One region of the Paenibacillus sp. FSL R7-0026 genome, then DNA from elsewhere that is predicted to be linked to it. Evidence: riboswitches for the same ligand, from Rfam matches in the RefSeq annotation. Region 1 holds a riboswitch; the other holds the start of a gene.
The links. A riboswitch is a leader RNA that binds a small molecule or an ion and turns the genes downstream of it on or off. The one in region 1 is predicted to bind S-adenosylmethionine.

Region 1 (5,372 bases):
CCTATGGTACTGTCGAGGATATAACCCGAAAGGACCACTACATGAATATAATGAACAGAAGATGGATATCATTTCTTACACTTTTAATGTTGAGTTTATTCACAGTCTTTAGTGCCTTACAGGTATCAGCGGCAAGTGAGAATGAGCAAGCACCTGATGAGTACGATTGGATTACTGGACCAGCATCTGTCTCTCTGGACGGTAAGGCCACCCTGGAAGTCCCTGAAAGCCATTCCTATCTGGATAAGCCCAATACCCAACGCTCGATACTTAACAGTGATGGGAAGCCTAACGGGAATGAAATCGGAAGCCTAACCAGCAATAGCGAATTCGGCTCGTGGTATGTTGTGTTCGAGTACGTGAAGACGGGTCATATCCATGATGACGATCAAAATTTGAATGCCGAAGAGCTGTTAAGCAGTTATATCCGAGGCACAGAAGAAGATAACAGAGAACTTGATCCTGAATATAGAACGTACATAACGGGGTGGGAAATCGAACCGGCATATGACAGTGCCAAACATCAGTTGGTTTACTCCCTTGGTTTCAAGAATGCTGATCAGCAAGCCATGGTCAATTACAATGTAAAACTCCTGACACGCGAAGGATACATCACAGCCATTCTGGTTACAGATACGGCCAACTTTCAACAGAGCCGTCAGGCATTCGAGGAAACCGTACTTCATAAGCTGAGCATCAATGCAGGATACACCTACGAGGAGTACAATGCTTCGACTGACAAAACATCCACCATAGGACTCAACAGTCTTCTGATGGGCGGGATCGGGTACACAGCTTCCCAGAAATTCAGTGCTCTTCTTTTGCTCAAAAAAGGATGGGCTTTGATCCTCGTTGTCGTTCTCGGTCTGATTGGGTGGATCAGATACAAGATCAAAAGCTCACACGGAGAAGAAGAAACACTCTCTCCCTCCGAGAGAACGTACCTGCAAGAAGCAGATGAGCAGCAGTATGCTGATCAGAATGAATTATCTTACTACCGCCAATCTGGACATCAATCTGACGTGGAGAAACAAGATAAGCCCTAACCCTTCCCTTATTGATCCCACGTCAGCACAGACTTAGGAAACATAAAATAAGCCGTATATCTCTTCAGAAGAGATATACGGCTTATTCTTAATAGCTTCACATCATATCATACATATCGTGAATTATTCAGTTGCAGGTTCAACTGCACCTTTATAACGTTCTTTGATGAATGTTTTCACTTCTTCGGAGTGCAGAGCAGCAGCCAGTTTTTGAATTGCATCTGCATCCTTGTTGTCCTCACGGGAAACGAGGATGTTGGCGTATGGGTTACCTTGCAGATCTTCGATCAGCAAAGCATCATTCGCCGGATTCAGGTTCGCTTCAAGCGCATAGTTAGCGTTGATGAATACCAGATCTGCTTCATCCAATTGACGAGGCATCATGGCTGCATCCAGCTCGATGATATCCAGGTTCTTCGGATTGGCTGTGATATCTTGAATCGTAGATGTGATATTTGTGTTGTCTTTCAGCGTAATAATGCCTTCCTTCGCGAGCAGCAACAGTGCACGTCCACCATTGGATGGGTCATTCGGAATTGCTACTTTTGCGCCGTCAGCCAATTCATCTAAAGACTTAATCTTCTTGGAGTATCCACCAAAAGGTTCAACATGAACAGGTGTTACAGAAACGAGGTTGAATCCACGTTCTTTATTCTCTGTGTCCAGATAAGGTTGGTGCTGGAAGAAGTTTGCATCCAATTTTTTATCAGCAAGCTGCTGATTGGGTTGTACATAGTCATTGAATGTAACGACTTGCAGACGAATACCTTGTGCTTCCAGTTCAGGCTTGATGCTTTCCAGAATCTCTGCATGTGGTGTAGGTGAAGCTCCAACTTTCAATTCAACTGTACGTGGTGCACCTGCTGAATTGTCTGCGCCGCTATCGGCGTCCTTGTTGTTTCCGCAAGCTGCGAGAACCGCAATCAACATAAGACTAAGTAGAGCAAAAGACCATTTTTTCATGTGTAAAACCCCTTCTCTAATCATTTTTTCATGTGGCATCCGCATGAATGCATATCCATCATGTTATCTATGTGTTATTTCCTGGTGAAAAATGTAACCAAGCGATCTCCAGCCATCTGGAGAATTTGCACTAGAATAATCATCGACACTACGGATATAATCATGATTTCATTTTGATAACGATAATACCCATAGTTGATTGCCAGCGTTCCTAGACCTCCACCACCAACCATGCCCGCCATCGCCGTGTAAGAGACAAGCGTAACGATGGTAATGGTTATCCCAGCAACCAAACCAGGTAACGCTTCAGGCAGTAATACCCGTCTTACAATCTGTCCGGTCGAAGCACCCATCGACTGTGCCGCTTCAATGACACCCCGATCAACTTCTCGCAACGTCGTCTCCACCAATCGAGCAAAGTAAGGAGCTGCTGAAATAACTAAAGGTGGTATAACACCTAACACACCTGTAGCAGTACCGACGAGTGAACGAGTGAACGGAATAAGAGCAACAATCAATATGATAAATGGGACTGAGCGCAAAATATTCACAATCAGGGATAGTATAGTGTACACTGTCCGTGACTTGATCGAAGTAGATCGTGCTGTCATGAACAGCAGCACTCCGAGCGGTAAACCAAAAATTACGGTAAACAAGCCTGATACACCCAAAATTTGCAGTGTCTCAATGGAGGCTTTACCAACCTCTTCCCAGCGAACTGTTGAAAAATCCATCTAACGAAGCACCTCCACATCAAGTCCCTCAGCGGTTAATTCTGATATCGTCCGATCAATCGCATTTGAATCACCCTCGAACCGAACGGTCAGCTGCCCATAAGGAACCTGTTTGATCGTAGAGATTGTACCTTGCAGGATGGCAAAATCCACGCCTGTCTTACGTACCGTTCTAGACAAAATCGCTTCATACGTTTTGTTACCCAGAAAGGATATCTTCACAAGTTTGGAAGCAGCACCTGCCTGCAATTCAACGCCTGCATTTGCCAGAGCGGTCTCTTCCAGAGCAAGTCCAGCTTCATGGTCACGCATCATGAAGTCCCGCGTAATCGCATGCTGCGGCTTCAAGAACACGTCTGTTACAGGTCCTTGTTCCACAATGCCACCTTGATGAATGACAGCCACCTTGTCACAGATGTTCTGAATGACATGCATCTCATGTGTGATCAGCACAATCGTAAGGTTGTACTTTTCATTAATGTCGAGCAATAACTTCAGGATTGAATTTGTCGTCTGCGGATCAAGTGCCGAAGTAGCCTCATCACAGAGAAGTACATTTGGATCACTTGCAAGTGCTCTCGCAATCCCTACACGTTGTTTCTGTCCACCCGATAATTGAGCCGGATATTTGCTGCTATGGTGCTCCAGACCAACCAGTGCGAGCATTTCCTTCACTTTGCGATCAATGGCTTCCTTGGGTGTATTCACAAGCTTTAGTGGAAAAGCTACATTGTCATATACCGTTGCCGAAGATAACAGATTAAAGTGTTGAAAAATCATCCCGATCTTGCGTCTCTGTTGCTGCAATTCGGTTTTGCTCAGTTCAGTCAAGTTGATTCCGTCGACCCATACCTCACCCTCCGTAGGCCGTTCCAGCAAATTAATGCAGCGAATCAATGTGCTTTTGCCCGCTCCAGAATGGCCAATCACACCGTAGATTTCACCCTTTTGGATGCTCAAATTCAGCTCGGATAACGCTGTTGTAGATTTTTTCCCTTTGCCGTACGTTTTCGTTAAACCTTTTAATTCAATCAATCGCACTTGCCCCTTTCCAACCACCTACATGTATCTTTACCCGATCTAAAGGAAAACTCCCCTTAAAGTACAAAAAAAGAGCCCTTTGCAGATACAAAGAGGGCTCTTCACGTGAAAGAATATACCTTCTCATCTGCCAAAATCGTGTCTTGCACCATTTTGTAGGAATTAGCACCTAACATCTATAACGAATGATACATGTATCATGTCGTTACAAATCGGTTGCCGGGCTTCATCGGGCCTGTCCCTCCGCCGCTCTCGATAAGAAATATGTTGTTGTAGGATTTTATAAGTTCATGTAGTTTATGCTTTATAATGTGAACGTAACTTTTGAAATATCAATTATATCCGTGTAACATTTGATTGAAACTCAGTATATTCCAAGTATTCCGATTTGTCAAAGGGAATTATTTCTTTTCCATATTTTGTTGATATAACTATAAGAGGCTGTTAACGTTTCACAGACCATATCGACGCCCTGACGCATTTCCTGCACATGCTGATTCAGATCCTCCAATTTCACTTTACCTTGCAAGGTCTGATGTAACTGCCACAGGTCATCGTGCATTTCTGAGTTCATGTAGTGAATTTCCATATTACGTCGTTTGCGCAGCTTGCTCATCGGTTCACGATAAGAGTCCTTGATCTGTATTAATAGCAACGCAAGATCATGATGTTCCCTCGCATAGTCGAACTGCCTTAACACAGTAAAATAAGAAAAATGCGCTTTGGTATTTGAAGTATTCAACTGGAATATTTCATTTAATACCGTGCCGACTTTATCCAGAATGGCAAAGCAGCGGATAAAGCCATCTTTGTAGAAATACACATACCGAGCATACTCGGCTTTTTCAGTCGGCGTCATATCATCCGTTGAACCTGCAACGACCTTTTTACGAAAATGAGCAGCAGCGAAACAGCTTTGCTCCAGTTCATCCAGTGAGGAGATGAGTCCCTGAGTCCACACATACAGTTTCCGATAGTCATGCGTGGGATCTTGGTCCACATGCATTTGTCGTTGAAATAGCTCAAGCGTATGCGCCATTGCGTCCATCGCTGCTTTCAATTTACCTTCGTTTATACGTGGCTTTTCCCCCAACAACGTTCGCAGCATATCTAACCTCCTCTTTTCCAAATCAACAAGAATTCATCACCGTAAACGTAACACATCATCCATTCCGTGTAATTGCTGCTTGCCATAGGTTGCCCTGATCCCCCTGACATCAAACAAAGTCCACCTGTCCAATGATGTACATCACTGGATGGTGGACTTTCATATTTAGCCCAAGTACCTTTGGAAAAAGAATGGATCTATATCTTAGAAACGATTAGCCGGGCGATGTAGCTTGTACACCAGGAAACTCATATAGGTTAAAACCCCGAACAATATGGCGATATCCAGCATATGAGCAAGAGCTACGAACATGTATACTTCCGGACGGTTCATTGTCACCATCATGAAAATACCAATGACTACTTGCATGAGAATGAGAACAACGGATACCACGCCAAGGGTACGCATTTCCTTGTTGTCCGGATGATTACGGTAAGCGAAGTGACCCAGGATCGCGATAACAATCACGAGCGACGCAGC
Region 2 (5,372 bases), 270 kb from region 1:
TGATTGGATTGCTATTTATCATTGTGACGTTCATCATTATTTTCAGTATCTGTAGAATCAATATCCGTAGAGAAAGCAGAACGTACGGGATATACAAATCGCTGGGAATGACATCTCGCCAAATCCGGTTGTCGCTCACCATGGGAATGTTCATACTGTCCTCCGTGGGAGCCATACTGGGTATTTTCTTCGGCGTATACCTGCTGCCTCTTCTACTCGAAATGGTCCTTTCCGGTTATGGTATCGTACAGCTTCCACTGATCCTGCATTGGGGTGGAATGGTACTGTTCACCTGTCTAAGCATCATTGCAGCCAGTCTTGGCTCGTGGTTCTCTTCGAGAATCATTCGGGAAGCATCGCCACGTATACTGGTTATCGAATAATGTAATCAGAATGCCTTAACACAATAAAACAAGCCCTTCCATACCTCTATAGGATGTGGAAGGGCTTGTTATCATGATATGAACTAATTCCGCCATTTCTTCGCAAGTGCACCAATCTGATGTGGCGTAGTACGGCAGCAGCCGCCAATAATTTTCGCGCCCGCAGCAACCCACTGTTCCGAAGCATCACTCATGCTGCCACATGTACCCTGTCCGCTCCACGTCTTCGTCACTGCATCATACGTCTCACCCGAGTTCGGGTAGACAATAACAGGTTTATCGCTGGCACGGCTCAAAATACCCACTGCTTCCGTCACCACTTCCATCGGAGCACAGTTCAGGCCAATTGCAGCAACCTGCGGCTCGGAGCCAAACGTCTGTGCACATACATCAAGCGGTGTGCCCTCGCTGATGCTTGTCCCGTCTTTTAAAGAAAAAGATAACCAGGCATACGCACGAGGAAACTCCTTCAGTAAATCAACCAGCACCTGTGCTTCCTGCAAGGAAGGAATCGTCTCAAACGCCAGAATATCAGCACCCGCTTCAAGCAGCGCCGCCATACGCGGACGGTGAAATGCAGCAAGTGTCTCATCCGACACGCCGTAATGTCCCACATACTCTGAACCATCCGCCAGATAGGCGCCGTACGGTCCAACGGACCCGGCAATAATTGGACGTGGACGAAGACAGTCTTCTTTGCGATCCCCTGTACGATCTGTTAAATGCTCCTCATTCTCCACGTTCTCGGAACGTACCGAAGGAGCTTCTACAAGCTGACCTGTCGAGCTTCCTCTCCCTGCTAAACTACTCTGCACTTCTGCCCACACGTCATCTCTCGCCTGTGCAGCCAGTTCCACCGTCTTGCGGATCAGCTCTAGTGCTGCCTGTTCATCGATTCCTCTCTTGCTGAAGCCACCCACCGTCGCCTGATAACTGGATGTAATCGCACAGTCGGCTCCTGCTCGAAAATAATCTGCATGGACCTGAACAATAACATCCGGATTCTCAAGCAACACACGAGCAGACCATAGTGGATCATCCAGATCACATCCATGCTGTTCGAGTTCCGTTGCCAACGCTCCATCCAGAATCATGACCGGATGTTCACGCAAAATCTGTTCTATGGGGTTAGTCTGTTGTGCTTGCGTCATGTACTTGTCCTCTTTTCTTATTCACACGTTCTGTCAGATAATAAGCAGCGTAACATACTGCGATAAACGGAACCCCACAATACAGCGCAATTCGCTGTGTCGGGTCAAAGGCAATACCTATGCATGAAGCCAGGCATAATATAAATGAAACAATGGGTACCACCGGATACAGTGGTGTGCGGTAGACCAGATCTTTGACCGCATGTCCTTCCCGGATATATTGTCTGCGGAACATGTATTGGGAGGCACTGATGCTCATCCATACCGCAACGACAGCCAGACCTGAAATGGAGACCAGCGTAATATACACCGTACCTGGCGCAATAATACTGGACAGCAATGCCAACGCACCACCCACCATACTAATCAGAAGTGCATTCAGGGGTACCCCGCTTTTGGTCAATTTGGCAAACCACGGGGAGATCGTTTTTTTATCAGCCAGAGACCAGAGCATCCGTGAAGATGCATACAGGCCTGAATTGGCAGCAGAGAGAATCGCCGTCAGAATAACAAAGTTCATAATATCTGCTGCATAGGGTACACCCACCCGCTCCATTACCGCTACAAACGGACTTTCCAGTACACTGGCATCCGACATGGGCAGCAAGGCCGACAAGATAATAATCGTTCCGATGAAGAAAATAACCAAACGCCACAGCGTTGTATGAATGGCTTTTGGTATCGTCTTTTCCGGGTTCTCCGTCTCACCAGCGGCAATGCCGATTAACTCGGTGCCTGAGAAGGCAAAGTTTACAGCAAGCATGGTCATCAATATCGCTGTAGCCCCATGAGGGAACCACCCGGATGCAGTAATATTTGATAGAAATGGAGCCGGTTCAGAATCCGCCATCGGGATGATGCCGAACATGGCTGCGCCACCGATTATAATGAAGATTACGATAGTCACTACTTTTACAGATGAGAACCAGAACTCGGATTCCGCAAATAATTTCACCGTTAAAGCGTTAAACAGAAAGATCATCAGTGCAAAAACCGCGCTCCATATCCATACGTTCACCGATGGGAACCAGCGCTGCATCAGCAATCCGGCGGCTGTGAATTCGGAGCCAAGCGCAACAGTCCAGGTTAACCAGTATAACCAAGCCACCGTGTAACCTGTTGCTGGTCCGATATATTTGGCTGCATAACTATGAAATGCTCCCGTCTCTGGCATATGAACAGACAGTTCACCAAGACAGAGCATCACCAGATATACAACGATCGCTCCGATCAGATAGGACAGAATGGTTCCCAGTGGTCCCGCCTGCTGAATGGTGTAACCTGAGCTGAGGAATAATCCCGTTCCAATGACTCCTCCGAGAGAGAGCATGACCACATGCCGTGCCTGCATTTTCCGCTGAAAATGCCCTTTGTCGTTGTTGTTCTCCATACCTGCTGCTCCCCTACTTCTTCATCCAGAAAAAACAAAAAAGACCCACTCTGCCTAAAGAGTGCGCCGTTACTGACAAATAAAAACAAACGCTCCTATCTATCAGGCTTTCACCCGCTGGAATTAGCACAGTATCCTTCAGATCTGTTGCTGAGGTTTCTAAGGGCCAGTCCCTCCACCTCTCTGGATAAGAAAATGATTTTTTACTAATATAGCGATCTATCATGAATGTGTCAACATTTAAATAATAAATGGCACACCTCGCTATTCGGTGGAAGACCCCGGATTCGTGATGGTGGTCTTTACCTCATACGTGATCGGCACGGTGCTAAAAATTTTATCCCAATCGTCTTTGACTTTTTTCCATGTTTTAGGTTCTTTGATACGTAAGCTATCCCGAAAATCCGCAACATCTACTTTATAGGTATGCTGCAGTTTGTATAACAATTGTCGAATCTGTTGCTCGGCAAGTTCAGCAAATTCTTTTTCCAATTCTCTAAGATAATCCCCTTTTTCCTCTCTTTCGGGAGAACGCCAATCTTCCATCAACCAGCCTTCGGATTCGACCTTTACATGGAATGAAATGTCATTACCAACCACCTTGGGAATTACTTTTGTTTTCTTCTTCTTCATTTCATATACAACAGTGAATCCCGCTTTATTGTATGTCTTCAAGATACCTCCTTTTTCTTTAGGTCTGATCCACGATAGCCCTTCTAGGTCCGTTTGGCTAAGTTCTCCGATGAATTTGGTCGTTTTCCCATCAAATATACTGGCACCGGAGAACTTGTCCTCTCCATTGGAGTTCAGTACATTCTGGAGCAAAAAGCTGGAACCAGATTGCATTTGTGCATCTAATTTGGAGAGTAGAACCGGGTCCAGGATTTTATTGGACAAGTACGAATTGCTGGTAATACCTGTAAGATAAAATGCTGGAATCCGGGAAGGATCATCTGAAGTCAGTACATCAACGGCGCGATGATGGCTAATCAACACCAGACAGTTAGGGCGAATATCGTTATCCCGAAGTACAAAATCCAGCAGCTGATCCAGACCATACTTTTTGGCAATATCCTTGGACACAACGATGACCTTCAGATGATGTCCGATGAGCGGATGATCTCGCCTCAGAGCAAACTGACGAAAGATTTGCAGCAAGGAATCTCCAGTAAGCTGTTCATTGGAATAGGACGTTTTACCAGAAGAAGGCGAACCGGATTGTTGGCTCTTTTGACTACTTGAATTACCGGGAGCGATCTGTACCGTGGCCGTCAAATTGTTCTGCTTGGAATACGCTCCTCCCTGATTAGCGATGTCTTTCTCAAATTCTGTCTCTTTACCGATATCGATCCCAAGACCGACGTAGACACTTAGATCCTCTATCTCCCGACTGCTCCAACATCCGGATATCGTTAAGAGAATGCATAATACAGTGGCTAAGCGTAACAACATACGGAATGTAATCATGCATGCTTGCCTCCTTTTTTGCGAATCAGACTTAACAACAGTAGTACCAGAGGTAAAATGCCAAACAAAAATACGGACACATTGCCCAGCATATCTCCTAGTGCAAAAGTATCATCCACTGTTTTGGGTATCATTGCTGTCAGATAAATGAACGGAAGCAGGCCGTACATGATACCTTTGATTTTTTTGGAACGAAACAAATCACGAATACCCACCGAAGCGCAGTAATGTGTAATTGCTGTAGTCGAAAAGATTTGCATAATCCAGATGACCAGCAATAAGGATTCAAAACGCTCGAATATCAGACCCTGGATTTCGAAGCTTCTTACCAAATCCAGCGTTGGCCAGGTTCGAGTTTTAATGCCATCGAGCGATAAACTGCCTATAACCATCACCACCGTGATCAAGTAGATAATAGTGGATATGAGTATCCCCCAGGTCATCGCTTTATTGCTCTTCTTCGGATTTTTCATATAGGCAGTCATGATTAACATCACCTCATAGCCCGTATAAGATAATAGTGAAGGCTTTAATCCATGGAAAACGGGTATAACCCCATCACCGAGAACGGGTCTCAGATTGCCAATCTCGAATAGCTGATTACTAAGCAAAATTTCAATCACAAATATAATAATCGTAATCGGAAGGATGATCTCAAACACACGTACGATAACGCCAAGCCCTCCTGAGATCATATATACACCGATCCACATGAAGACCATCACAATCGCCCAGGTGGGGGTGCGTTCGAGCAGATACATCCCAGTTACTTCAGCCATAACTCTGATTTCGAATGCGGCAATAACTATGAAATACATAATCATAGACAATCCCAGTATGAAAGCAATCCAGCTGCCCGTAATCTCACGGGTGAACTGGAAGACGGTTTTCTCCGGAAATCTGCGACACAGCGTAACCAGAATTATTCCGACGCCTAAGATAATGAATCCAGATAGGATAATGGAAATCCAGACATCCGGT

Region 2: another riboswitch for S-adenosylmethionine. It lies ahead of mmuP (S-methylmethionine permease); the one in region 1 lies ahead of MKY44_RS23465 (methionine ABC transporter ATP-binding protein).

The regions. Positions count from the first base shown of each region.
Region 1 covers NZ_JBBORG010000001.1:5,365,787-5,371,158, forward strand. The annotation lists gene MKY44_RS23450 (DUF2167 domain-containing protein) at 42-1,046, shown strand; gene MKY44_RS23455 (MetQ/NlpA family ABC transporter substrate-binding protein) at 1,170-2,009, opposite strand; gene MKY44_RS23460 (methionine ABC transporter permease) at 2,084-2,743, opposite strand; gene MKY44_RS23465 (methionine ABC transporter ATP-binding protein) at 2,744-3,778, opposite strand; SAM riboswitch class I at 3,905-4,046, opposite strand; gene MKY44_RS23470 (Cthe_2314 family HEPN domain-containing protein) at 4,176-4,892, opposite strand; gene MKY44_RS23475 (COX15/CtaA family protein) at 5,097-5,372, opposite strand, start outside.
Region 2 covers NZ_JBBORG010000001.1:5,637,832-5,643,203, forward strand. The annotation lists gene MKY44_RS24780 (FtsX-like permease family protein) at 1-383, shown strand, start outside; gene mmuM (homocysteine S-methyltransferase) at 467-1,534, opposite strand; gene mmuP (S-methylmethionine permease) at 1,512-2,924, opposite strand; SAM riboswitch class I at 3,017-3,118, opposite strand; gene MKY44_RS24795 (Ger(x)C family spore germination protein) at 3,189-4,391, opposite strand; gene MKY44_RS24800 (spore germination protein) at 4,388-5,372, opposite strand, start outside.